One region of the Pantoea sp. SM3640 genome, then DNA from elsewhere that is predicted to be linked to it. Evidence: predicted binding sites of a transcription regulator. Region 1 holds the regulator's gene; each other region holds the start of a gene.
What was found. The regulator PurR, encoded in region 1, represses purine synthesis genes. The targets are predictions, from matches to a motif close to CANGCAAACGTTTGCNTG.
Positions count from the first base shown of each region.

Region 2: a site for PurR is predicted at 3,916-3,933, ahead of IV493_RS16490 (NCS2 family permease). Genes of this name have one in related genera too.
Region 3: a site for PurR is predicted at 2,713-2,730, ahead of tusA (sulfurtransferase TusA). Genes of this name have one in related genera too.
Region 4: a site for PurR is predicted at 2,377-2,394, ahead of IV493_RS11510 (amino acid aminotransferase). Genes of this name have one in related genera too.

Region 1 is NZ_CP064872.1:2,053,709-2,059,524, forward strand. Features, by position in the region: gene rnt (ribonuclease T) at 1-428, shown strand, start outside; gene IV493_RS09535 (Grx4 family monothiol glutaredoxin) at 472-807, opposite strand; gene IV493_RS09540 (C40 family peptidase) at 1,172-1,981, shown strand; gene IV493_RS09545 (YnhF family membrane protein) at 2,029-2,118, opposite strand; gene purR (HTH-type transcriptional repressor PurR) at 2,400-3,425, shown strand; gene punR (DNA-binding transcriptional activator PunR) at 3,422-4,327, opposite strand; gene punC (purine nucleoside transporter PunC) at 4,435-5,637, shown strand.
Region 2 is NZ_CP064872.1:3,549,923-3,555,738, reverse strand. Features, by position in the region: gene IV493_RS16520 (oligosaccharide flippase family protein) at 1-405, shown strand, start outside; gene IV493_RS16515 (ATP-grasp fold amidoligase family protein) at 414-1,364, shown strand; gene IV493_RS16510 (YjcB family protein) at 1,419-1,700, opposite strand; gene soxS (superoxide response transcriptional regulator SoxS) at 1,956-2,381, opposite strand; gene soxR (redox-sensitive transcriptional activator SoxR) at 2,482-2,967, shown strand; gene IV493_RS16495 (glutathione S-transferase family protein) at 3,007-3,672, shown strand; gene IV493_RS16490 (NCS2 family permease) at 4,032-5,381, shown strand; gene IV493_RS16485 (Na+/H+ antiporter) at 5,527-5,816, shown strand, end outside.
Region 3 is NZ_CP064872.1:129,598-135,413, reverse strand. Features, by position in the region: gene IV493_RS00600 (zinc/cadmium/mercury/lead-transporting ATPase) at 75-2,351, shown strand; gene tusA (sulfurtransferase TusA) at 2,404-2,655, opposite strand; gene IV493_RS00590 (7-cyano-7-deazaguanine/7-aminomethyl-7-deazaguanine transporter) at 2,860-3,525, shown strand; gene IV493_RS00585 (DcrB family lipoprotein) at 3,643-4,197, shown strand; gene iolE (myo-inosose-2 dehydratase) at 4,247-5,143, opposite strand; gene IV493_RS00575 (Gfo/Idh/MocA family protein) at 5,191-5,816, opposite strand, start outside.
Region 4 is NZ_CP064872.1:2,463,834-2,469,649, forward strand. Features, by position in the region: gene asnS (asparagine--tRNA ligase) at 1-815, shown strand, start outside; gene ompF (porin OmpF) at 1,116-2,225, shown strand; gene IV493_RS11510 (amino acid aminotransferase) at 2,458-3,648, shown strand; gene IV493_RS11515 (MBL fold metallo-hydrolase) at 3,715-4,344, opposite strand; gene IV493_RS11520 (YcbK family protein) at 4,384-4,932, opposite strand; gene ldtD (L,D-transpeptidase) at 5,118-5,816, opposite strand, start outside.

The DNA of each region.
Region 1 (5,816 bases):
ATCCGAGTAATCCGCTGCGCGGCGCGGTGAGTGAATATGAGGCGCTGCACGCCATTTTCAAAATGGTGCGCAAGGGTATTAAAGATAGCGGCTGCAATCGCGCCATTATGGTGGCGCACAATGCCACGTTTGATCTGAACTTTATGTCAGCGGCAGCAGAACGTGCCAGCCTGAAGCGCAATCCGTTTCACCCGTTTGCCACCTTTGATACCGCAGCGCTGAGCGGACTGGTGCTGGGTCAGACGGTGCTGGCGAAAGCCTGTATTGCGGCGGGAATGGAGTTTGACAGTACGCAGGCGCATTCAGCGCTCTATGACACTCAGCAGACGGCGACACTGTTCTGCGAGCTGGTGAACCGCTGGAAACGGTTAGGTGGCTGGCCTCTGCCCTTCGCCGGGGGCGACGCAGACGCCACGACATCCGCATAAGGGATGCCACAATGAAAGAGGCCGACATAATGTCGGCCTTTTTTTATTCTGCTTCTTTAAATTTTTCTGCGGTCTCTTTGATCAGCGACTGCAGTTCACCACGCTGTAACATCTCGACGATGATGTCGCATCCACCAACCAGTTCACCATCCACCCATAGCTGCGGGAAGGTCGGCCAGTTAGCGTATTTCGGCATCTCGGCACGAATGTCCGGGTTCTGCAGAATATCCACGTAAGCAAAACGCTCACCGCAGGCTGACAGCGCCTGCACCGCCTGTGCAGAGAAACCGCAGCTTGGCAGTTTCGGGGAACCTTTCATGTACAGCAGGATCGGGTTTTCTGCGATCTGGCGCTGAATTTTTTCTACAGTACTCATAATTGCCTTCCTTAATTCGTTACTTCGTGTTTGTTTATTGTAGCGACTTCGCAGCGTGACTGAAAATGAGATTTTGCTCCCTGCCCGATTAAATGACCATCATTGTTAAGTCCCGTGCGCAGGACATTTAATTTCAGGTATTAACAGCTGGTAACAGTTTAATAATTCGTAATAATTCCGTTGGTATAACATGCTGAAAATGTTCATTTTCAGTGCAATCACGTGGGCTGCAAAGATTAACATTAAAAGGCATTACAGTTTTTAAGCGAACTGGACTAGAATGGCCTGGGCACTGATCCTGGATCAGATTAATCTCAACTTTGTCGCGGTGCGTAGTGGCCCTGACAACTTAACTAATTAATGGACTATGCGTTTAATCATTACGCTTTTTATGCTGGCCTTTGCGCAACTGTTTTTCAACATCGCCGCTGCGTCGCCTCACGCGCCGGTGAACGTCAATACGCATAAAGCAGAGAAAAAGAGTGCGCGCGACGATGAACGCCGCAAGCGTCGCCCGGTAAAAACGGTGACGAAAAAAACTCGTCTCAGCCCTGACCAAAAACTTAAAACGAAAAAACAAAAAAAAGTCGAACTCACTGCTAAACAGACGCCTGCTAAGAAGACCTCGCTCAAAACCGCCCGTATCAGCAAAAGCAAAGAAAAAAATAAAGAGAAGAAACGCTATGGGCATCAGCGCCAGCTGAAAACCGCTGAGGTCACCACCCGCGAGCCAGGCACGATTAAAATGAGCAAATCCCACCGCCAGCGCTATCAGAAGGCGCGTGAGACCGCAATGACCAAGCTGATGGGGCAGTTGGGTAAACCCTATCAGTGGGGCGGCACCTCTCCACATACCGGTTTCGATTGCAGCGGTCTGGTCTGGTATGCCTATAAAGACCTGGTGAAATTTAAGATCCCGCGTACCGCTAACGAGATGTATCACCTGCGTGACGCCGCGCCGATCAAGCGTGAGTCGCTGGAGAAAGGCGATCTGGTCTTCTTCCGTATTAATGGCCGCGGCACAGCGGACCACGTCGGCGTTTATTTGGGCGATGGCAAGTTTATTCAGTCGCCACGTACCGGCAAAGATATTCAGATCAGTGCATTAGGGGAAGATTACTGGCAGCGCCACTATATTGGTGCCCGTCGGGTGATGACGCCGAAAACGATACGCTGAGCAGCAGAACAGTCAGAAAAAAGCCGGGATAATCCCGGCTTTTTTTATTAGTGCAGAATGGCAGTAAAACTAAAGGCCACAATCATCAGCAGACAGCCGACAGTGGTCATCAAAGCCAGTTTCAAATCGGTACTCATTGCTTGCTCCTTAGTCACACACTTTGCAGGGATATGGCATTTTCCCACAGGGTCCGGTAAAAATCTCGTTTTATCCGTTCAGCCTTGTTAGAATCCCGCCTTTGTTGCGCAACGCGCGCAACCCTGATTCCGTTTGCGCATCTTTTCTGGCGTTTTTTCTCCGCCAGCGGCCTGTTTACCGGCCAGAAAAGCCGCATTTTTGCGGAAAAAACCCTGAGCAGACGCAAACGTTTAACATTACGCTTATCATAGAGTTAGGTAAGCACTGGAGTCCGATTTTCATGGCAACAATTAAAGATGTGGCGAAACGCGCTGGCGTCTCAACGACCACCGTTTCGCACGTCATCAATAAAACCCGCTTTGTCGCTGAAGAAACACGCGAGGCGGTCTGGCAGGCAATTAAGGAACTGCACTACTCGCCAAGTGCTGTGGCGCGCAGCCTGAAAGTAAACCACACCAAAACGCTGGGCCTGCTTGCCACCTCCAGCGAAGCGCCCTATTTCGCTGAAATTATTGAAGCGGTTGAAAACCACTGTTTTGACAAAGGCTATACGCTGATTCTGGGTAATGCGCATAACGATCTGCAAAAACAGCGCGCCTACCTCAGCATGATGGCGCAGAAGCGCGTCGATGGTCTGCTGGTGATGTGCTCTGAGTATCCGGACGATCTGCTGCAGATGCTGGAAGAGAACCGCAATATCCCGATGGTGGTGATGGACTGGGGCGAATCGCGCGCCGACTTTACTGACACGGTGCTGGATAATGCTTTCCAGGGCGGCTATCTGGCGGGACGCTATCTGATTGAACGCGGACACCGTGATATTGGTGCTATCCCCGGTCAGATGGAGCGTAACACCGGCGGTGGACGCCATGCCGGTTTCCTAAAGGCACTGGAAGAAGCGGGTATTCAGCCGCGTGCCGAGTGGATTGTACAGGGTGACTTTGAGCCGGAGTCGGGCTATCAGGCGATGCAGCAGATCCTGTCGCAGAAGCAGCGCCCGACGGCGGTGTTCTGCGGCGGTGATATCATGGCGATGGGGGCCATTTGCGCCGCCGACGAGATGGGTCTGCGCGTGCCGCAGGATATTTCGGTCATCGGCTATGACAATGTGCGCAACGCCCGCTATTTCGCCCCTGCCCTGACCACGGTGCATCAGCCAAAAGCCCAGCTGGGTGAGAAAGCGCTGGATATGCTGCTTGACCGCATCACCAGTAAGCGTGAAGTGTCTCAAACGATTGAAGTCCATCCGACGCTGATTGAGCGCCGTTCAGTGGCGGATGGTCCGTTCCGCGACTATCGCCGCTAATCCTCGCTTAACCACTCCTGATTAAGCGTTTGCGCATCACCCAGATAGCTGAGCAACCAGCCTGTCGCCGGTGATGCGCGATCCTCTGCCCAGCTGACGCAACAAGGGCTATCCGGAAATGCCACCGGCAGCGTCAGTTCGACCAGCTCGCCGCTGTCGAGCAGTGGTCTGGCCAGATGACCCGGCACCATCGCCACACACAAGCCTGCCTGCACGCACTCCAGTCCGGTTTGCCACTCCGGCACCACCAGCCTGCGCTGGTTATCCAGCGTCCATGTCATACGACGCGGCAGTGCGCGTGATGTATCTTCCAGCACCAGTGACGGCCAGCTACGCAGCGTGTCATCATCGATCTGGTTCGCCTGAGTCAGAGGATGATCGGGCGCGACCACGCAGCGCCAGTTGAGCGTACCCATATCTCGAAATGCAAACCGTCCGCCTACCGGAATCGCCTGGGTGGCCCCAATCGCAACTTCCACCCGGCCATCGGCCAGTGCATCCCAGACGCCGTTAAAAACTTCATAGCTGATGATCAGTTCCATATCGGGAAAGTGGCGATAAAAATCTTTAACAAGCTGCCGGGTGCGCTGAGGTTTGGCGATGCGGTCAACGGCAATGCTGAGCTGCCCGCGCCAGCCATTGGCCAGCTGCTGACACTGCCGCCGGGTGGCAAGCATTTTTTTGATGACGCTGCGCCCTTCCCGGACAAAATGTTCGCCTGCTGGCGTCAGCACCACTTCGCGATGCTGGCGTTCGAACAGTGGCACTGCCAGCCAGTTCTCCAGCTGACGCACCGTGTAGCTGATGGCAGAGGGCACCCGATGCAGCTCCTGAGCAGCGGCGCTGAAGCTGCCCCCGCGGGCGACCGCGTCAACGACCTCTAATGCATATTCTGACCACATAATCTGCCTTCAAAAATTTTAACAGCAATCGGCAAATATTACCGTTTCACAGCGGCAAACGCACCTTTTACACTCTGCCGCGTTCATCCTGCAAAAATGAGAATGAGATGTTGTCGAATAAAGGATTTATGCCCTACCTTGCCCTGCTGAGCATGCTCGGCTTTTTAGCCACAGATATGTATCTGCCCGCCTTTGGTGCGATGCAGCAAACGTTTAATACCTCGCCGGGCCTGATCAGCGCCAGTATGAGTCTCTTTCTGGCGGGTTTCGCCTGTGGGCAGCTCTTCTGGGGACCGCTTTCCGATCGCATTGGACGTAAACCGGTGCTGCTGGCCGGACTGGCCATGTTTGGCATCGGCTGTGCGGGCATGCTGTGGGTGAATGATACCACTCTGATGCTGGCGCTGCGCTTTGTGCAGGCGATTGGCGTCTGTGCTGCGGCCGTGAGCTGGCAGGCACTGGTAGTGGATCGCTATCCTGCCGCGCGCGCTAACAAAGTCTTTGCCACGATTATGCCGCTGGTTGCGCTCTCCCCGGCGCTGGCCCCGTTGCTGGGTGCCTGGCTCATCGGCCATTTCCACTGGCGTTCGATTTTCCTGGTGCTGACGCTGATTGCGGTGGCGTTGATTCTGACCACGCTGCGCCTGCCCACCGTACGCCAGGAAGCACGCGAGAAAGGCACCCAGCCCGGATTTTTCACCCTGCTGAAATCACGGGTTTACAGCGGCAACGTGCTGATCTACTCCGCCTGTTCAGCCAGTTTTTTTGCCTGGCTGACCGGCTCGCCGTTTATTCTGGCGGATCTGGGCCTTTCACCCGCCGATATCGGTCTGAGTTATGTGCCCCAGACGTTCGCCTTTTTGATTGGTGGATTCGGCTGTCGCGCCCTGCTCAACCGCTTTAATGGCGCTCAGCTGTTACCGTGGCTGCTGGGCATTTACAGCCTGAGCATTCTGGCGCTGTTTGCCGTCGCGCTGTCAGGCGGCAGCACGCTGGTGAGCCTGATGGTGCCGTTCTGCGGTATGGCGCTGGCTAACGGTGCGATCTATCCAATTGTGGTTTCCAGTGCGCTGACACCCTTCCCGCACGCCACCGGTAAAGCGGCCGCATTGCAGAACACTTTACAGCTAGGACTCTGCTTCGCTGCAAGCCTGGCAGTCTCTGCCGGATTAACGCATGCACTGTTTACCACTACGCTGATGATGACGGTGACGATTCTGCTGGCGCTGGTGGGTTACGCCATGCAGCGTACCGCAAGCGCACAAACTGTTGTTGCCTCCGCGCAACCTGCCTGCCAGGATAATCAGTGACACACTGACTTTTTCGTTAGCCTCCTAACAATAAGTCATTGAATATTGACCCGCGTGAGCATATACTCATCCGGGTCAACAAATCTGTAATAAATCAACAATATAATAACGTAATAATCTGATTGGCACCCTGTTGCCGGGACGGTATTCGCGCGCGTTATTCTTACCCAGACCGACCT
Region 2 (5,816 bases), 1.5 Mb from region 1:
CGGCTCAATGGCTACGTTATGGCAGTTTCATTGCTGATGCTGCTGGTCATTTCGCTTTACGGCGAGCAGATCATCATCGCGTTGTACGGACCGGAATACACACAGTCAGGAAGTCTCATTACGTTGCTGTCGATAGCGACCAGCTTTTCGGCAATGGGGACTGTAGCGTATCGCTACATGGTCAAAGAGGGAGGATTTAACTACTTGCTGAGGAAAATCATCTGCCTGATGGTCATCAGTCTGCCGCTCTCCTGGTGGTTGATCCAGGGTCACGGCATCATGGGGGCCGCGTGGAGCGTTTTCCTTTCAGAACTTTTGTCCCTGACCGTAATGAATTACTTCTTTAAAAACGGCGTCATTCAAAAGATTCAGGTTTCCTCACTCAACTACAAAACATACAAATGAGGTCAGATATGCTCAAGTTGAAAGAAGAACTCAGAAAAAGTGTGCAGTACTTTATCAAGAAGATGCCCTGGGCTTATCAGGACCGCATCTACTACTTCCATAAGTTCAGAAAGCTGCCCAATCTGCGTCAGCCAAAAGTGTTCAACGAGAAGGTGTTGTACCGTAAGTTTATCTTCGGCGATTACCAGAACTACGGTCGTCTGTCAGATAAGTACTCGGTGCGCGAATTCATTGCTGAAAAAATCGGTAATGAATACCTGATCCCGCTGGTACACGAAACCACTGACCCGACCACGCTGAACAGCCTGCCTTGCTGGAAGGGAACGGTGATCAAGCCGAACCACGCTTCCAACATGGTAGAAATTCTGCTGGAAGAGCCGGACGCGTTGCGCAAGCAGCAGATCATTCATGACTGCTATCGCTGGCTGAAGACCGACTTCGCCAACGAAGCGCGTGAGATTCACTATCGCTACATCAAGCCACGCATCCTGGTTGAGAAGTACATTGGTGATGGCAAAAGCGCGCCGATCGATTACAAGTTTCATATGTTCAACAAGCGTGATGGCCGGTTCGAATATGTGCTGCAGGTGATCTACAACCGCTGTCAGCCGCTGCTGTCGATGAATTTCTACGTGAATAACCTCAATGAGGCCTACCACAAGATTCGCGATACCGGTCTGGATGTTTCACCGATTATGCCGTCACTGGAACATGCGCTCGAACTGAGCAAAAAGCTGGCCAGTGATTTCGACTACGTGCGTGTGGACTGGTATATCCATGACGAGCACATCTACTTTGGCGAACTGACCTTCACCCCAGGTGCAGGGCTGGTTACCGGATTGGATCGTGGTTTAAACCAGATGATGGGAGATATGTGGATTCAGGACCGCCGCGGAACGCAGAGCCCGGGCGTTACAGTGCAGGATGTTAATATCCCTGCCATGTTGAAGAAAATTTAAGTTCACACAGCAATATAAAAAACCCCGCTAAGCGGGGTTTTTTATGCGTAAAAATCAGGGCATCGGCCAGTCAGCAGGCGCCTGGCTCATCGCATCAATAAAGGCGTGCTTTGAGATTTCCACGAAGTTGTGCACGTTTTCCATGCTCAGGGTAATGCCCATCAGACCGGTAACAAACCAGCAGGTCATGCCTAAACCAATCCCGCCACACATAAAGGCCATCACGTGACGGCTGTCCTGACGAAGTTTGGTTTTCAGGGTGCTGGCAAAAAACATCATGATTGCGCTCAGCAGTTCCCAACGCATAACAAGAAAACTGGCGGTTAACGTAGCCATCGGCCGGACCTCAATATCAGTAAGTATTCCTGACAATCTGCGGACATCACCGGCGACAAAAAAGTGTGTCAGGTAGGACTTTTTTGCCGTCAACCCAGGTTCAAAGTGTGACTTGGGTCACATTATATCACCCGATTTTAAATTTTGAACAAAATTTGACTCTTGTATGGTAGTGACGTGCGGAAAAAGTGAGCAGCAGAAGAAGAACGGCGGGGGAAATCAGGCAGATGCGCCCGGAGCGGGCGCAGCAAAGAATTAACGGACCGGGCAGCACTCGCCGGTGGTGCGCTGGGTAAAGCTGGTAATGCCGTCGTTACAGCCAAAACTCAGCAGGCGAGGGCGCTGAATCGTCTGGCGGCGCATGGTGTGGCGGTAAGCGGTCGGGGTCTGTGAAAACTGACGACGAAACACCCTGGAGAAGGTCTGCTGCGAGTCATAGCCATATTGCATCGCGATATCAAACACCGGACGCTGTGTCTGCGATAGCGCTTCTGCGGCCAGCGTCAGGCGGCGCTCACGAATATAGCCACCCAGCGTCTGTTTCGTCACGGAACGGAACATACGCTGCAGGTGCCATTTCGAATAGCCTGATTTTGCCGCAACCTCATCAATCGACAGGCTCTTATCGAGGTTCTGGTCAATCCAGTCCGTCAGGGAATGAATGATCTCTTCTTGCATCATGGCCTCATCCTTCTGGTGCTTAATAAGGGGTAATGGGAGTTTAGGGGTTTCAATGGAGAAGGAGTATAATTCCTCAAGTTAACTTGAGGTAAAGGGTCTGATGAAAAAAGAACGCAACTATCCAAAACCGGTTTTAACACCCGGTGAAGTGGCGCGCCGCAGCGGTGTGGCGGTCTCGGCGCTGCACTTTTATGAAACCAAAGGCCTCATTTTCAGCACCCGTAACAGCGGTAATCAGCGCCGTTACAGCCGCGACGTGCTGCGACGCGTGGCGATCATCAAGATTGCGCAGCGCATTGGCATCCCGCTGGCGACGGTCAGCGACAGTCTTGACCACATTCCGCCCGATAAGCGCATGTCGACGACGGAATGGGATGCGCTGACCCGGCACTGGCGCGAAGAGCTGGATAAGCGCATTGAAACCCTGACTCGCCTGCGCAATGACCTGGATGGCTGTATCGGCTGCGGCTGCCTGTCGATGCGCGACTGTCCGCTGCGCAATCCTGGCGACCGGCTGGGTCAGCAGGGCTCGGGTGCAGTGCTGCTTGACCCGGAACAGGATGATAAACATCCACCTGTGGAGTGATGTCTATACTTGGTGAAGGTCAACACACAGGGAATCATGATGATCACCGTTCACCATCTTGAAAAATCGCGCTCGCATCGGGTGCTGTGGCTGCTGGAAGAGCTGGAAGTGCCGTACCAGATTAAACACTATCAACGCGAACCCACCATGCTGGCCCCGGAGGCACTAAAAAAAGTGCATCCACTGGGAAAATCGCCGGTCATTACTGACGGAAACCAGGTGGTAGCTGAATCGGGTGCTATTCTCGAATACCTTGAAGAGAAATATGATCGCGAATTCCGGCTGAAAGTGAGTGATGAGGCGTCACGGTTACAGTGCCGCTACTGGCTGCACTATGCTGAAGGCTCACTGATGCCGCTGCTGGTAATGAAGCTGATCTTCGGGCAGATGGGCAAAGCGCCGGTGCCGTGGCTGCTGCGTCCGGTCGGCGCGGCATTTGGCAAAGGGGTGCAGAAGGCGTTCCTGGATAAACAGCTTAAGCCGCACAGGCAGATGATCGAACAGCATCTGGCGACGCATCCCTGGTTTGCCGGTGAGCGTTTCACCATTGCGGATATCCAGATGAGCTTTCCGCTGCTGGCACTGGCGCGCCGTGCCGGACTCGATCAGATGCCCGCCACCGGGAAATGGTTGCAGACGGTGCAGCAGCGCGCCGCCTGGCAACGCGCGATTGCGCAGGGCGGCGAGCTTTCGCTGCCAGGTTAATCGTCTCTCTCCACCGGCGCGTGCTGTACGATCACCGCTGCGCCGGTGTGAATCCTCTCTTTATATGACATTAAGTTTATGGCCTCAGCGTTTCAGACTGGCTTCCGCCGGGTGTCGGCCAGCCTGTTACGCCCAATCTTTATGCCAAAGAATCTCCCTCTTAGAGTTGAAAACGTGGCGCTAAACGCCGGATAATCGCATGCCTTTTTATCTGGCCGCTTTTGACGGCTAATTATCTGCGGCAAGGTAAACGTTTGCCTGGCGGGTTAATCCCGACAGTGACGCCGTTTACCCGCTTATTCCAGGGACAGCGATGGTCGCAGAGCGATCCACACAACAAAAATTTTTGAGGCTCAACTATGTCAACTGAATCACGCCCGGCCAGTGGAAAACTGGACGCCTGGTTCTCGATCTCGGCGCGCGGCAGCAGCGTGCGTCAGGAAATTCTGGCCGGACTCACCACCTTCCTGGCGATGGTTTACTCCGTCATCGTGGTACCGGGAATGCTGGGCAAAGCCGGTTTCTCCCCCTCCGCCGTGTTTGTCGCCACCTGTCTGGTCGCCAGCTTTGGTTCCATCCTTATGGGACTGTGGGCCAACCTGCCGATGGCGATTGGCTGTGCCATCTCCTTAACCGCCTTTACCGCTTTCAGTCTGGTGCTGGGTCAGCATATCAGCGTGCCGGTGGCGCTGGGCGCAGTGTTCCTGATGGGCCTGCTGTTTACGCTGATCTCCGTGACCGGCATTCGTGCCTGGATTTTGCGTAACCTGCCGATGGGCGTGGCGCACGGCACCGGCGTCGGGATTGGCCTGTTTTTGCTGCTCATCGCCGCTGATGGCGTGGGTCTGGTGGTAAAAAACCCGGCTCCGGGCCTGCCGGTAGCGCTGGGTCACTTCACCACTTTCCCGGTGATGATGACGCTACTGGGACTGGCCGCGATTATCGGACTGGAGAAGCGCCGGGTACCGGGCGGCATCCTGCTGACCATTATCGCTATTTCGCTGCTCGGCCTGATCTTTGACCCGTCGGTGACCTGGCAGGGACTGTTTGCCCTGCCGAGCCTGCGTGACGCCAGCGGTCAGTCGCTGCTGTTCAGCCTCGACATCATGGGCGCGATGCAGCCTGTGGTGCTGCCCAGCGTGCTGGCACTGGTAATGACGGCTGTTTTTGACGCCACCGGCACCATCCGCGCGGTCGCAGGGCAGGCTAACCTGCTGGATAAACAGGGCCAGATTATCAATGGCGGTCGTGCGCTGACCAGCGACTCCGTCAGCAGCCTGTTCGCAGGTCTGGTAGGCGCGTCACCGGCTGCGGTTTACATCGAATCGGCGGCAGGAACGGCGGCGGGCGGTAAGACCGGCCTGACCGCGATTGTGGTGGGCCTGCTGTTCCTCGCCATCCTGTTTATGTCGCCGCTGGCTTATCTGGTTCCCGCTTACGCGACTGCGCCTGCACTCATGTATGTCGGTCTGTTGATGCTCAGTAACGTGGCGAAAGTCGACTTCGGTGATTTTGTCGATGCGATGTCGGGCCTGCTCACGGCGGTGATCATCGTGCTTACCTGCAACATAGTGACCGGCATCATGATCGGTTTCGCCAGCCTCGTAGTGGGGCGTCTGTTCGCCGGTGAATGGCGTAAGCTCAACGTCGGCACCGTGATCATTGCCGTCGCGCTGGTGGCGTTTTACGCCGGTGGCTGGGCGATCTGACTGTATAACCGGGCGTGCGACTGCGCGCCCGGAATTTTTCACTTTTTTCCCGCCCGGCGCACGCGTAGCTGACAACCTTCACCGCCGTTTGTTTTACACTTTAGCGCTTAACCAATGATTGAAAGAAACGACGCCTAAGGAAAGCATGGAAATCTTTTTTACTATTCTCATCATGACGCTGGTCGTGTCGCTCTCTGGCGTCGCGGCCCGCATTCTCCCTTTTCAGATCCCGTTGCCGCTGGTGCAGATCGCCGTAGGTGCGATGCTGGCCTGGCCCACGTTTGGTCTGCATGTCGACTTTGATCCGGAGCTGTTTCTGGTGCTGTTCATCCCGCCGCTGCTGTTCGCTGATGGCTGGAAAACGCCGATCAGTGAGTTCCTGCATCATGGTCGAGAGATCATCGGCTTAGCACTGGCGCTGGTGCTGATTACCGT
Region 3 (5,816 bases), 1.9 Mb from region 1:
GAGTTCACTCCAGAGTGTAGGATAAGGGATGGGCAACGTTGCTCATCCCGCGACTCTTACACTCCGGAGGTCATATGCATCAACATCACGCCTGTGGCTGTGGCAAACCGCGTGCCAGCCACGCCGCAGCAAAACCGCTGTGCCAGGTTCGTCAGGCCCGTCCACTCTCCCTTTCTATTCATGCTGCTACGCCCGTGACGGCGGATACGGCAGGCTGCTGCTGTGACTGCAACAGCAGCCCTGGCAATGAGGCCGACACTGCTGAGGAAAGCGACCGGCGAGGTGCCTGGCCCTTTAGCTGGCAGGTCAGCGGCATGGATTGCCCGGGCTGCGCCCGCACCATTGAAACCGCCGTCCGCCAGGTAAAAGGCGTGACCGATGCCCGCGTGCTGTTCAGCAGCGAGAAGCTGGTGGTTAACGCTGACAACGATGTACAAAGCGCCGTTGAACAGGCGGTAAAAAAAGCCGGTTTCCGGCTTGCTACACCTTCGGAGACGCCGTCCGCAAGCTCGCGCTGGCAGCAGAACCGGATACTGATTTTACTGGCGCTGCTGGCGCTTGCCAGCAGCGTTCTCAGCCAGTTCGCGCCCGTCTGGGGCGATCGGCTGTTTGTGCTGACCACCATGGTCGGCCTGGTTCCGGTCGCGCGCGGTGCCTGGCAGCGTCTGCGCAGCGGATCGCCTTTTACCATTGAGACATTAATGACGCTGGCGTCGGCAGGCGCGTTGATCATTGGCGCGCATGCAGAAGCCGCCATGGTGCTGGTGCTGTTTCAGCTGGGCGAACAGCTGGAAAGCTATGCCGCGTCAAGGGCACGCAGCGGCGTCACCAGCCTGATGGCGTTGCGGCCTGAATCAGCGATTCGCCTGGAACAAGGCAAGCGCAGTGAGGTGCCGCTGGCGGCGCTGCAACCGGGTGATGTGATTGAAGTCGCGGCGGGCAGCCGTTTGCCGGTCGATGGTTGTTTAATCAGCCCGCTCGCCAGTTTCGATGAGAGCGCGCTGACCGGTGAGTCATTACCAGTCACCCGCGCCAGCGGTGAACAAATCCTGGCCGGGGCCACCAGCATCGACCGGCTGGTGACGCTGGAAGTGGTGTCAAAACCCGGTGAAAGCTCGATTGACCGTATCCTGCAGCTGATTGAGGAAGCAGAAACGCACCGTGCGCCGGTTGAACGCTTTATCGATCAGTTCAGCCGCATCTATACGCCGCTGGTGATGCTGCTGTCGCTGCTGGTGATGGTCGTGCCACCCGTGCTCTTCTCAGGCGACTGGCAGCCGTGGATCTACAAAGGACTGACCCTGCTGCTGATTGGCTGCCCCTGTGCGCTGGTGATCTCTGTGCCAGCCGCAATTACTTCCGGGCTGGCTGCGGCGGCGCGTCAGGGTGCACTGATTAAAGGTGGTGCGGCGCTGGAACGCCTGAGTTCGCTGCGCAGGATGGCCTTTGATAAAACCGGCACCCTGACGCTGGGCAAGCCCCAGCTGACGCAGATCCTGCGGTTTGGCACAGCCAGCGAGTCAGAGATGCTGGCGTTAAGCGCTGCGGCGGAACAGGGTGCGACCCATCCGCTGGCCAGCGCTATCGTGGCGGCCGCGCAGGCGCGTGATCTAGTCATTCCTGACGCGCAGGCTCAGCAGGTGCAGGCGGGACGCGGCATCAGTGCGCGGGTCTCAGGCCAGCAGATTCAGTTGCTGACGCCCGGCCATACGCCCGGCCTGACGCCGCAGCAAAGCGCGCAGATTGCGCAGCAGGAAGCCGAAGGTGAAACCCTGGTGGTACTGATGCGCGATGGCGAGGCGCTCGGTGCGCTGGCCCTGCGCGATCAGCTGCGCGACGATGCCGTGGAGGCGTTAAAAGCGCTGAAAAAGCTGGGCATTGAGAGCCTGATGCTGACCGGCGATAACCCGCGCGCGGCAGCAACCATTGCCCGCCAGCTCGATATTGATTATCGCGCCAGCCTGCTGCCCGCCGATAAGGTGGCGGCCATCCGTGAACTGAGTCAGCAGCAGCCGCTAGCGATGATCGGAGATGGCATTAACGACGCCCCGGCGATGAAAGCGGCGACGCTGGGCATTGCGATGGGCAGCGGCATCGATGTCGCGCTGGAAGCGGCCGATGCGGCCCTGACGCGGAATCAGCTCAGCAACCTGGCCCCGATGATTGCGCTGGCGCGTCGTACGCGGCGCATCATCCGCCAGAATATCGGCATTGCGCTGGGGCTGAAGGCGATTTTCCTGGTCACCACCCTGCTGGGTCTGACCGGACTCTGGCTGGCGGTGCTGGCAGATTCCGGTGCGACCGCGCTGGTCACCGCCAACGCGCTGCGGTTACTGCGGCGCCGTGACTGAGTAAAAGGCTCTGTCTGAAGAGTAGGGTTAACGGCGGCCTGAACGGCTGCTGTTAACCCGCCATACCTTTGCGGATCAGAAACTGATAGGGCAGCGTGTCGGTCTGCTGTGCCAGCAGGCCATGTTCCATGAAGCGGCAGAAGCCGGGAATATCGCGGGTCGTCGCCGGATCATCGGCGATAATCAGTAACGTCTCGCCATCCTGCAGGCTGCGTACGGTTTTGCGCACCATCATCACCGGCTCCGGGCAACGCAGGCCACGGGCGTCCAGCTGATGGTCGGCAGAGGAAAAAGCATCGCTCATAATCAACTCGGTTCAGGTAAGGGGCGCTCATTCTAGCGCGTGCTGGCGGTGAAGCAAGGCGATAACGATTGCGTTAAAATTAACCATTGCATAAAAAGCACAACGCGGTAATATGCCGCCGCTTTTTGCTCATAAAACTGCCAGGCGCTGCCCGAACGGCGTCCCGCAATGGGTTCCCTCACCCCAACATTAAAAAGGTTGAATATGCTCGCATTTTCTTCACGTCAGCGCATGCATGCGCTTTTCTGGTTATCGCTGTTTCACCTCCTGGTGATCACCTCCAGTAACTACCTGGTTCAGTTGCCGATCTCTGTCTTTGGCTTCCACACCACCTGGGGTGCGTTCAGCTTTCCGTTTATCTTCCTGGCGACCGATCTCACCGTGCGTATTTTTGGCGCACCGCTGGCCCGACGCATTATTCTGGCCGTAATGATCCCGGCGCTGTTTATCTCTTACGCTGTCTCGGCGCTGTTCTATCAGGGTGAATGGCAGGGCTGGCAGGCGCTGGAAGTGATGAACCTGTTTGTTGCCCGTATCGCCTGCGCCAGCTTTATGGCTTATGCACTGGGTCAGATCCTCGACGTTCATGTATTTAACCGTCTGCGTCGTCTGCCTCAGTGGTGGATAGCACCCGGCTGCGCCATGTTCCTGGGGAATATCAGCGATACGCTGGCCTTCTTCTTTATCGCCTTCTATAAAAGCCCCGATGCGTTTATGGCGCAGCACTGGGTCGAGATCGCCCTGGTGGATTACAGCTTCAAGGTGCTGATCTGCATGGTCTTCTTCCTGCCCGCCTACGGCGTGCTGCTCAATGCCGCGCTAAAACGTCTGGCTGAACGCCAGACCGCCCGCCAGGTCAATTTCGGCTAAGAACTTATATAATTTCCGCCATTACCCGCTAAGATCTTCTGACAATCATCAGGTTGCGTTTGCAACCTGATTCCTGTTGTATTAATGCCTGACTGGAAACTTAAAAAAGGGATTCTGATGCGCAACCTGGTGAAATATGTAGGAATGGGTTTACTGGTACTTGGCCTGGCGGCCTGTGACCAGAAGAAAGATGAAGCGGCGAACGACAACGGCGTCAGTGCCAGTCAGTCGGCGCAGACCGTCACGCTGATGGATGGCAAACTGAGCTTCTCACTGCCACCAGGCATGTCAGATAAAAGCGGTAAACTGGGTTCGCAGACCACGAACATGCATGTGTATGCGGATGAAACCGGAGCCCGCGCGATTATTGTGATTGCCGGTGACCCGACCAGTGACGGGCTGGATGTGCTGTCGAAGCGCATGGAACAGCAGCAGCGCAACCGCGATCCGCAGCTGCAGGTGGTGTCGAACAAATCTGTGACGCTGAAAGATCAGCCCGCTCAGCAGCTGGATACCGTGATTTCTGCCAACAACCAGACTTCATGGTCTTCCGTGGTTCTGGCAAAAGTGGATGGCAAACTGGTGACGCTGCAGATTACGCTGCCAGGCGATAACCAGCAGCAGGCCCAGAGCGATGCTGACAGCATTGTGAAAAGCATTACGCTGAAGTAAAACAAAAGGCGGGCTTCCCACAGGGAAGCCCGCCTTTATTCAGAGCACGTTATAACCCTGTATTTTCCCGGATATATTTCCGCGCTTTCACCGCATACTCAAACGGATTGGCCAGCGCCGGATCCTGCTCCGCTTCCACCACCATCCAGCCTTTGTAGCCGAAATCGTCCAGGATTTTAAACACTGGCTTAAAGTCGATCACGCCATCGCCCGGCACGGTAAAGGTGCCCTTTTTCACCCCTTCCAGGAACGAGAGATGATTCTCACGCACTTCAGCCACCACCTCATCACGCACATCCTTGAGATGCACGTGGAAGATGCGCGGCAGATATTTTTCCAGTACCGCCAGCATCTTCTGCTGGGAGCCTTCGGAGTAGTAGACGTGGCCGGTGTCATAGAGCAAACCAACCTGCTCGTCGGTCATCGCCATAAACCGGTCGATCTCTTCAGTGGTCTGAATGCCGGTGCCCATGTGGTGATGCAGCGTCACGCGCATCCCCTTCTCTGCTGCGATGCGAGCCAGTTCGTTGTAGCCTTCTGCGGTTAACCGCCACTCTTCATCGCTGAAAATCGCTTTCTCTTCAAACACTGCCAGCGTGGTGCCCTGAATACTTTTACTCTGCTCAGAACAGCCAATCACCCGCGCGCCCATCGCATGCAGGAAGTTCATATGCTCGATGAACTGTTCGATGGTTTTCTCTTTGTCGCCGTTGGCAAAAAAGGTGCTGAACCAGGCGTTGCAGATTTCGATGCCGCGAATATCGAGCATCGGTTTCAGAATCGCCGGATCGCGCGGATATTTGCTGCCCACTTCACTGCCGGTAAAGCCCGCCAGCGCCATCTCACTGACGGTCTGCTGGAAGGTGTTCTCACTGCCAAGATCCGGCATGTCATCGTTGGTCCAGCCGATCGGCGCGATCGCCAGTTTTACGTTCTCTTTGTTCATCTTCTTATTCCCGGATGGAGAGCGGCCAGGCCGCAGAAAGAGCTAAATCAGTTATAGAAAGCAGGACGCGGCGGCATCTCTACCGGCTCAATCGCACCACTGTTCTGCGCTTTGATGCAGGCATCGGCGGCCACGGAGGCGGCGAAGCCATCCCAGGCAGAAGGACCGGTAAGCTGACCCGCTTTGATGTCGTTGATAAACGCCTGCAGCTCAACGTCATACGCCTCGATAAAGCGATCTTTCCAGTCCACCAGAATGGTATTCGACAGGCGGGCATCTTTGCGAAGCTGCACCGAAGAAGGCTCTGGCAGGCGGGCAATACCCTCTTCACCGACCACTTCACACTGAATGTCATAGCCGTAAGCGCAGTTAACGAAGATCTCGACGTCGATGCGCACCCCTTTGTGGGTTTCGAACAGGACGATCTGCGGGTCTTTCAGCTGACCATGGGTCTTCGACGTCACGCGCGGGAAGATCACCTGCACCGTTTTATAGTCGTCGTTTGTCAGCCAGCGCAGCACATCCAGCTCGTGGATCAGGGTGTTGGTGATCGCCATCGGCGTGGTGTAGTTCTCCGGCACTGTCGGGTTGCGGTGCGCGCAGTGCAGCATCAGCGGCTCACCGATATCGCCATCGGTGATCACTTTTTTCAGGGCGCGGTAGCCCGCATCGT
Region 4 (5,816 bases), 410 kb from region 1:
ACTTCAGCGAAGATTTCTTTGGTAAAGAGGCCTTCCTGACCGTTTCCGGTCAGCTGAACGGCGAAACCTACGCCAGCGCCCTGTCGAAGATCTACACCTTCGGCCCGACGTTCCGCGCAGAGAACTCCAATACCAGCCGCCATCTGGCTGAATTCTGGATGCTGGAGCCGGAAATTGCGTTTGCGTCACTGGATGATGCGGCTGCACTGGCAGAAGCGATGCTGAAGTATGTGTTCAACGCGGTGCTGGAAGAGCGCGCCGATGACATGGCGTTCTTCGCTGAGCGCGTGGATAAAGACGCGGTTGAGCGCCTGCAGCGTTTCATCACCACCGATTTTGCCCAGGTTGACTATACCGATGCGGTTGAGATCCTGATGAACTGCGGTCAGACCTTCGAGAACCCGGTTTCCTGGGGTATCGATCTCTCTTCTGAACACGAACGCTACCTGGCAGAGCAGCACTTCAAAGCGCCAGTCGTGGTGAAAAACTATCCGAAAGACATCAAAGCGTTCTATATGCGCCTGAACGAGGATGGCAAAACCGTGGCGGCGATGGACGTTCTGGCGCCAGGCATTGGTGAAATCATTGGCGGTTCACAGCGTGAAGAGCGTCTCGATGTGCTGGATGCACGTCTGGAAGAGATGGGTCTGAACAAAGAAGATTACTGGTGGTATCGCGACCTGCGTCGCTACGGTACCGTGCCACATTCTGGCTTCGGACTGGGCTTTGAACGTTTAATCGCCTATGTGACTGGCGTGCAGAATGTTAGGGACGTCATCCCCTTCCCACGCACGCCACGCAATGCAAGTTTCTAAAATTCAGCATTAAATATAAGAAATTCATATATATAAAGAGGTCGGCACTGCCGGCCTTTTTTTATTTTTGTAAATTTTGAGTTCTCTCACAAAGTTCCGTATTTTTTACATTTTGTAATACATATTTTCTTTTAGAAACCAGATTACGAGTTTAGTAGCATTTAAGCGCTAGAATTACGGCGGGTTGGATGGAAAGATGCGTGCAGACACAGGAAGACACCAAACTTCACTCAGGGTTCTGTAAAGATTTCCTGACGGCAGTGGCAGGTGTACAAATAACTCCAATGAGGGTAATGAATAATGATGAAGCGCAATATTCTTGCAGTGGTTATCCCTGCTCTGTTAGCCGCCGGTGCAGCAAACGCTGCAGAAATCTATAACAAAGACGGCAACAAACTGGACCTGTACGGTAAAGCTGTTGGCCTGCATTACTTCTCTGATGATTCAGAGAACGACGGTGATCAGTCTTACGTTCGCTTCGGCTTCAAAGGCGAGACCCAGATCAATGACCAACTGACCGGGTATGGCCAGTGGGAATATAACATTCAGGCCAATAACTCTGAAGGTTCTGACGCACAAGACGGTAACAAAACCCGTCTGGGCTTCGCCGGTCTGAAATTCGGCGATGCCGGCTCAATCGACTACGGCCGTAACTACGGTGTGGTTTACGATGCAATCGGCTGGACCGATATGCTGCCAGAGTTCGGTGGCGACTCAGGATATTCTGATAACTTCATGAACGGTCGTAGCACCGGCCTGCTGACCTACCGCAACACCAACTTCTTCGGCCTGGTTGATGGCTGGGACTTCGCTGCTCAGTACCAGGGCAAAAACGACCGTGCAGACATTCGTCGTGCTAACGGTGATGGCTACGGTGTTTCAACCACTTATGTTTCTCCGATCGGTGTAGGCTTCGCAGCAGCTTATAGCAGCAGCGACCGTACTAATGCGCAGTCTGCAGGTACTGTCCGTAACACAGATACTGATACCAACGTAGGTACTGGTGTTGGCGAAGGTAAACGTGCAGAAAACTGGGCAACTGCTCTGAAATATGATGCCAACAATGTTTATTTAGCTGCGATGTATGGTGAGACCCGTAACTCTACACCTATCAACTCAGGTGACTTTACAGCGTTCGCAAACAAAGCTCAGAACATTGAACTGGTTGCACAGTATCAATTCGACTTCGGTCTGCGCCCATCTATTGCTTATGTACAGTCTAAAGGCAAAGATATCGAAGGCGTGGGCGATGCTGACCTGGTTAAATACATCGACGTTGGCGCGACTTATTACTTCAACAAAAACATGTCTACCTATGTTGATTACAAAATCAACCAGCTGGATGATAACAACCCACTGGGCATCAACTCAGATGACGTGGTTGGCGTAGGCCTGGTTTACCAGTTCTAATCCTGCTTTAAGCATGTTGAAAAACGGGGCTACGGCCCCGTTTTTTTATGCCTTTTATTTTCCTCATCCGCGTTTCTCTCCCCCTTCTGCTCAGCGTTAACCTCAGCTTCTCCTGATAGCGAAATCAACACCGCAAAATAGTCGATTTTGTCTCGCAAATGGTTGGCATTTGCCTGGCCGGACGCTAACCTGATAGTCCTCTTGCTAAAGTTCACGCTAATGGACCTGACACATGTTTGAATCGATCTCTGCTGCACCCGCCGATCCTATTCTCGGGCTGGCCGATCTGTTTCGTGCTGATGACCGCCCTGAAAAAATCAATCTGGGCATCGGCGTCTACAAAGACGAAACCGGCAAGACCCCGGTACTGACCAGTGTTAAAAAAGCTGAGCAATACCTGCTGGAAAACGAAACCACGAAAAACTATCTCAGCATTGATGGTCTGGCGGATTTCGCTCGTTGCACACAAACGCTGCTGTTCGGCAATCAAAGCCCGCTGATCACCGCAGGCCGCGCACGTACAGCTCAGACACCGGGTGGCACAGGTGCGTTACGTGTAGCAGCAGATTTCCTCGCCACGCAGACCTCGGTGAAACGGGTCTGGATCAGCAATCCAAGCTGGCCGAATCACAACAACGTGTTCAATGCTGCCGGTCTTGAAGTTTGTGAATATCATTACTATGACGCAGCAAACCATACGCTCGATTTCGAGGGTATGCTGGCGTCGCTGCAGCAGGTTCAGCCAGGCGACGTGGTGCTGTTCCATGGCTGCTGCCATAACCCGACCGGTATCGACCCAACGGCTGAGCAGTGGCAGCAGCTGGCGCAGCTGTCAAAGACTAATGGCTGGTTACCGTTGTTCGATTTCGCCTACCAGGGCTTTGCCCGTGGTCTGGATGAAGATGCAGAAGGTCTGCGTATTTTTGCCGCCTCGCATCAGGAACTGATCGTCGCCAGTTCTTACTCCAAGAACTTCGGTCTGTATAACGAACGTGTCGGAGCCATCACCCTGGTGGCGGCGGAAGCCAGCGTGGCCGATACGGCGTTCAGCCAGGTGAAGTACACCATTCGTGCCAACTACTCCAATCCACCGGCGCATGGTGCTGCCATTGTCGCTACCATTCTCGGTAACGACACGCTGCGTACCATCTGGGAGCAGGAGCTGTCGGATATGCGTCAGCGCATTCAGCGCATGCGTCAGCTGTTTGTGAACACCCTGGCTGAAAAAGGCGCGCAGCGTGACTTCAGCTTTATCATCAGGCAGAACGGTATGTTCTCGTTCAGTGGCTTGACTAAAGACCAGGTGATTCGCCTGCGTGAAGAGTTCGGTGTCTATGCCGTTAACTCAGGCCGCGTGAATGTGGCGGGCATGACGCCAGACAACATGTCGGCGCTGTGCGAAGCGATTGTCGCCGTGCTGTAACGCAGATGACCAAACAAAAATGGGCCTGACGGCCCATTTTTTATTGCAGTAAAAATTACGGATTGTTTACTGCAGGAAAGGATTACTGATGCGTTCATGCCCCAATGTTGAAATCGGGCCGTGACCGGGAAGAAAAGTCACATCATCGCCAAGCGGCAGTAATTTTGTGCGGATAGCATCAATGAGCTGCTGATGATCGCCCTGCGGGAAGTCAGTACGCCCAACACCACCATTAAAAATCACGTCGCCTGAAATCAGCAATCGTCCCGGACGGTCAAAGAACACGACATGGCCGGGTGAATGTCCCGGACAGTGCAGAACGTCCAGCGTGGTCAGCCCGACCTGCACGCTCTCCCCCTCTTCCAGCCAGCGATCGGGAGTAAACGGTGCGCACTCGTCAAGTCCGAACATCCGGCTCTGAGTCGGCAGCGCTTCCAGCCAGAAGGCATCGCGCTTTTGCGGTCCGACAATCGGAATCTGATAAAACGCCGCCAGTTCAACAGCGGCCCCGACATGATCTAGGTGTCCATGTGTCAGCAGAATCTGAGCAGGTTTAAGTTTTAGCTGTTCCAGCGTTTGTTTGATCAGTTCGGCATCGCCGCCTGGGTCGACCAGTGCGGCTTCGCGAGTCGTGTCGCACCAGATAACTGAGCAGTTCTGGGCAAAAGCGGTAACAGGAATAATGTGGTAATTCATAACGCTCCATGACCGGCTCACGCAGCGTTGCCGGTGTCATTACCAGTGCCTGATCGGACCGGTATCAATATGTACAAAGTTACTGCGGGGATAATATCCTACACCACCCGCACGCAGAGATAACGCCGCTTTGCGTACATTCGCCAGCGAAACCCCTTCAATATGAAAATCCATCGCCTGACCTTTGGTGTGATAGCTGTGCTTTGCTACTCCCGGACCACTCTCACGTAACATATTGTTGGTTGCCAGTGAACGATAGCCGGAAACCAGCTGGATCGGTTTACGCATGCCCAGCAGCGCCTGCAGGCGAAAAATCTGGTCAAACAGATGTGGATCGATGCTTTTCACTTTGTTGGCGCGATAGTCACGGAAAAAATGATTTAATCGTGACAGCTCATCCTTGTCGTAACTCTTACCATTAAAAAACTCAGTTTTAAGGGTTTCACCGGTGTGAAGATTATTAAGCATCAATACACGCGGGCGAGACGTTGAAAGCGAGGCCCTTGCAGAAGCTGGCAATAATGCCAGTCCGGCGGCGGCACTACCGCACAGCAGTAGTTTGCGACGAAAAGAATCAATAGTAGACATGTAACGGTTTACCTGAGAGTGAAGCCATAGAAATGTGCAAAAAGCGCACAGGCCGAACCATAACTTTCTCCCGGAGAAGCGTCAACCCATCTGCCATGAGTTTGCGAGGCGATCCCTTATGGGATCGCCATTTGATAAGATTTTTCTTTAATAAGGATTTGCGGGGAACGATTTAAAATCAATTACTAGAGCAGTAATTGCCCGGCCCGACTCAGGGCCTGACTGCCCGAACGGGCGGTGTCATCATAATTGTAAATATCTGTGCGGAACTGCGGTTTGCCATCATCAGCGACCCACGCCGTCAGGTAATAGAGATTGACCGGAATGCGGTGGCGAATCGGCACATAGCGGGTGTCACCCTCTTTCAGCGTGCTGGAAATTCGGGAGTCATTCCAGCCCGCATCCTGCAGCAATAACCCTGCCAGTTCAGACGCTTTGTTCACCCGCACACAGCCTGAACTGAGCGCACGGATATCACGCTGGAACAGGTTATGGTTTGGCGTGTCATGCAGGTAGATTGCATCTGAACTCGGCATATTAAATTTATACCGGCCCAGCGCATTCGCCACGCCCGGAGCCTGAATCATCCGATAGGGAAACGACGCCGCAGAGACCATGCGCCAGTCAATCATGCTGGGATCAATCACTTCAGCATCTGCACTCCAGCCCGACAGCAGGGTATACCCATGCTTGTCAAGATAGGTTGGATCCTGCTTCACCTTCGGAATGATGTCTTTACGCACCAGCGTTGTCGGCACATTCCACGGTGGGTTGAGCACGACGTTATTCAGCGCACTGCGCATGAGTGGCGTTTTACGATCGGGACGACCAACGATGACACGCGATGAGAGAATCTTGTTACCGTTGTTGTAATAGATCAGCGA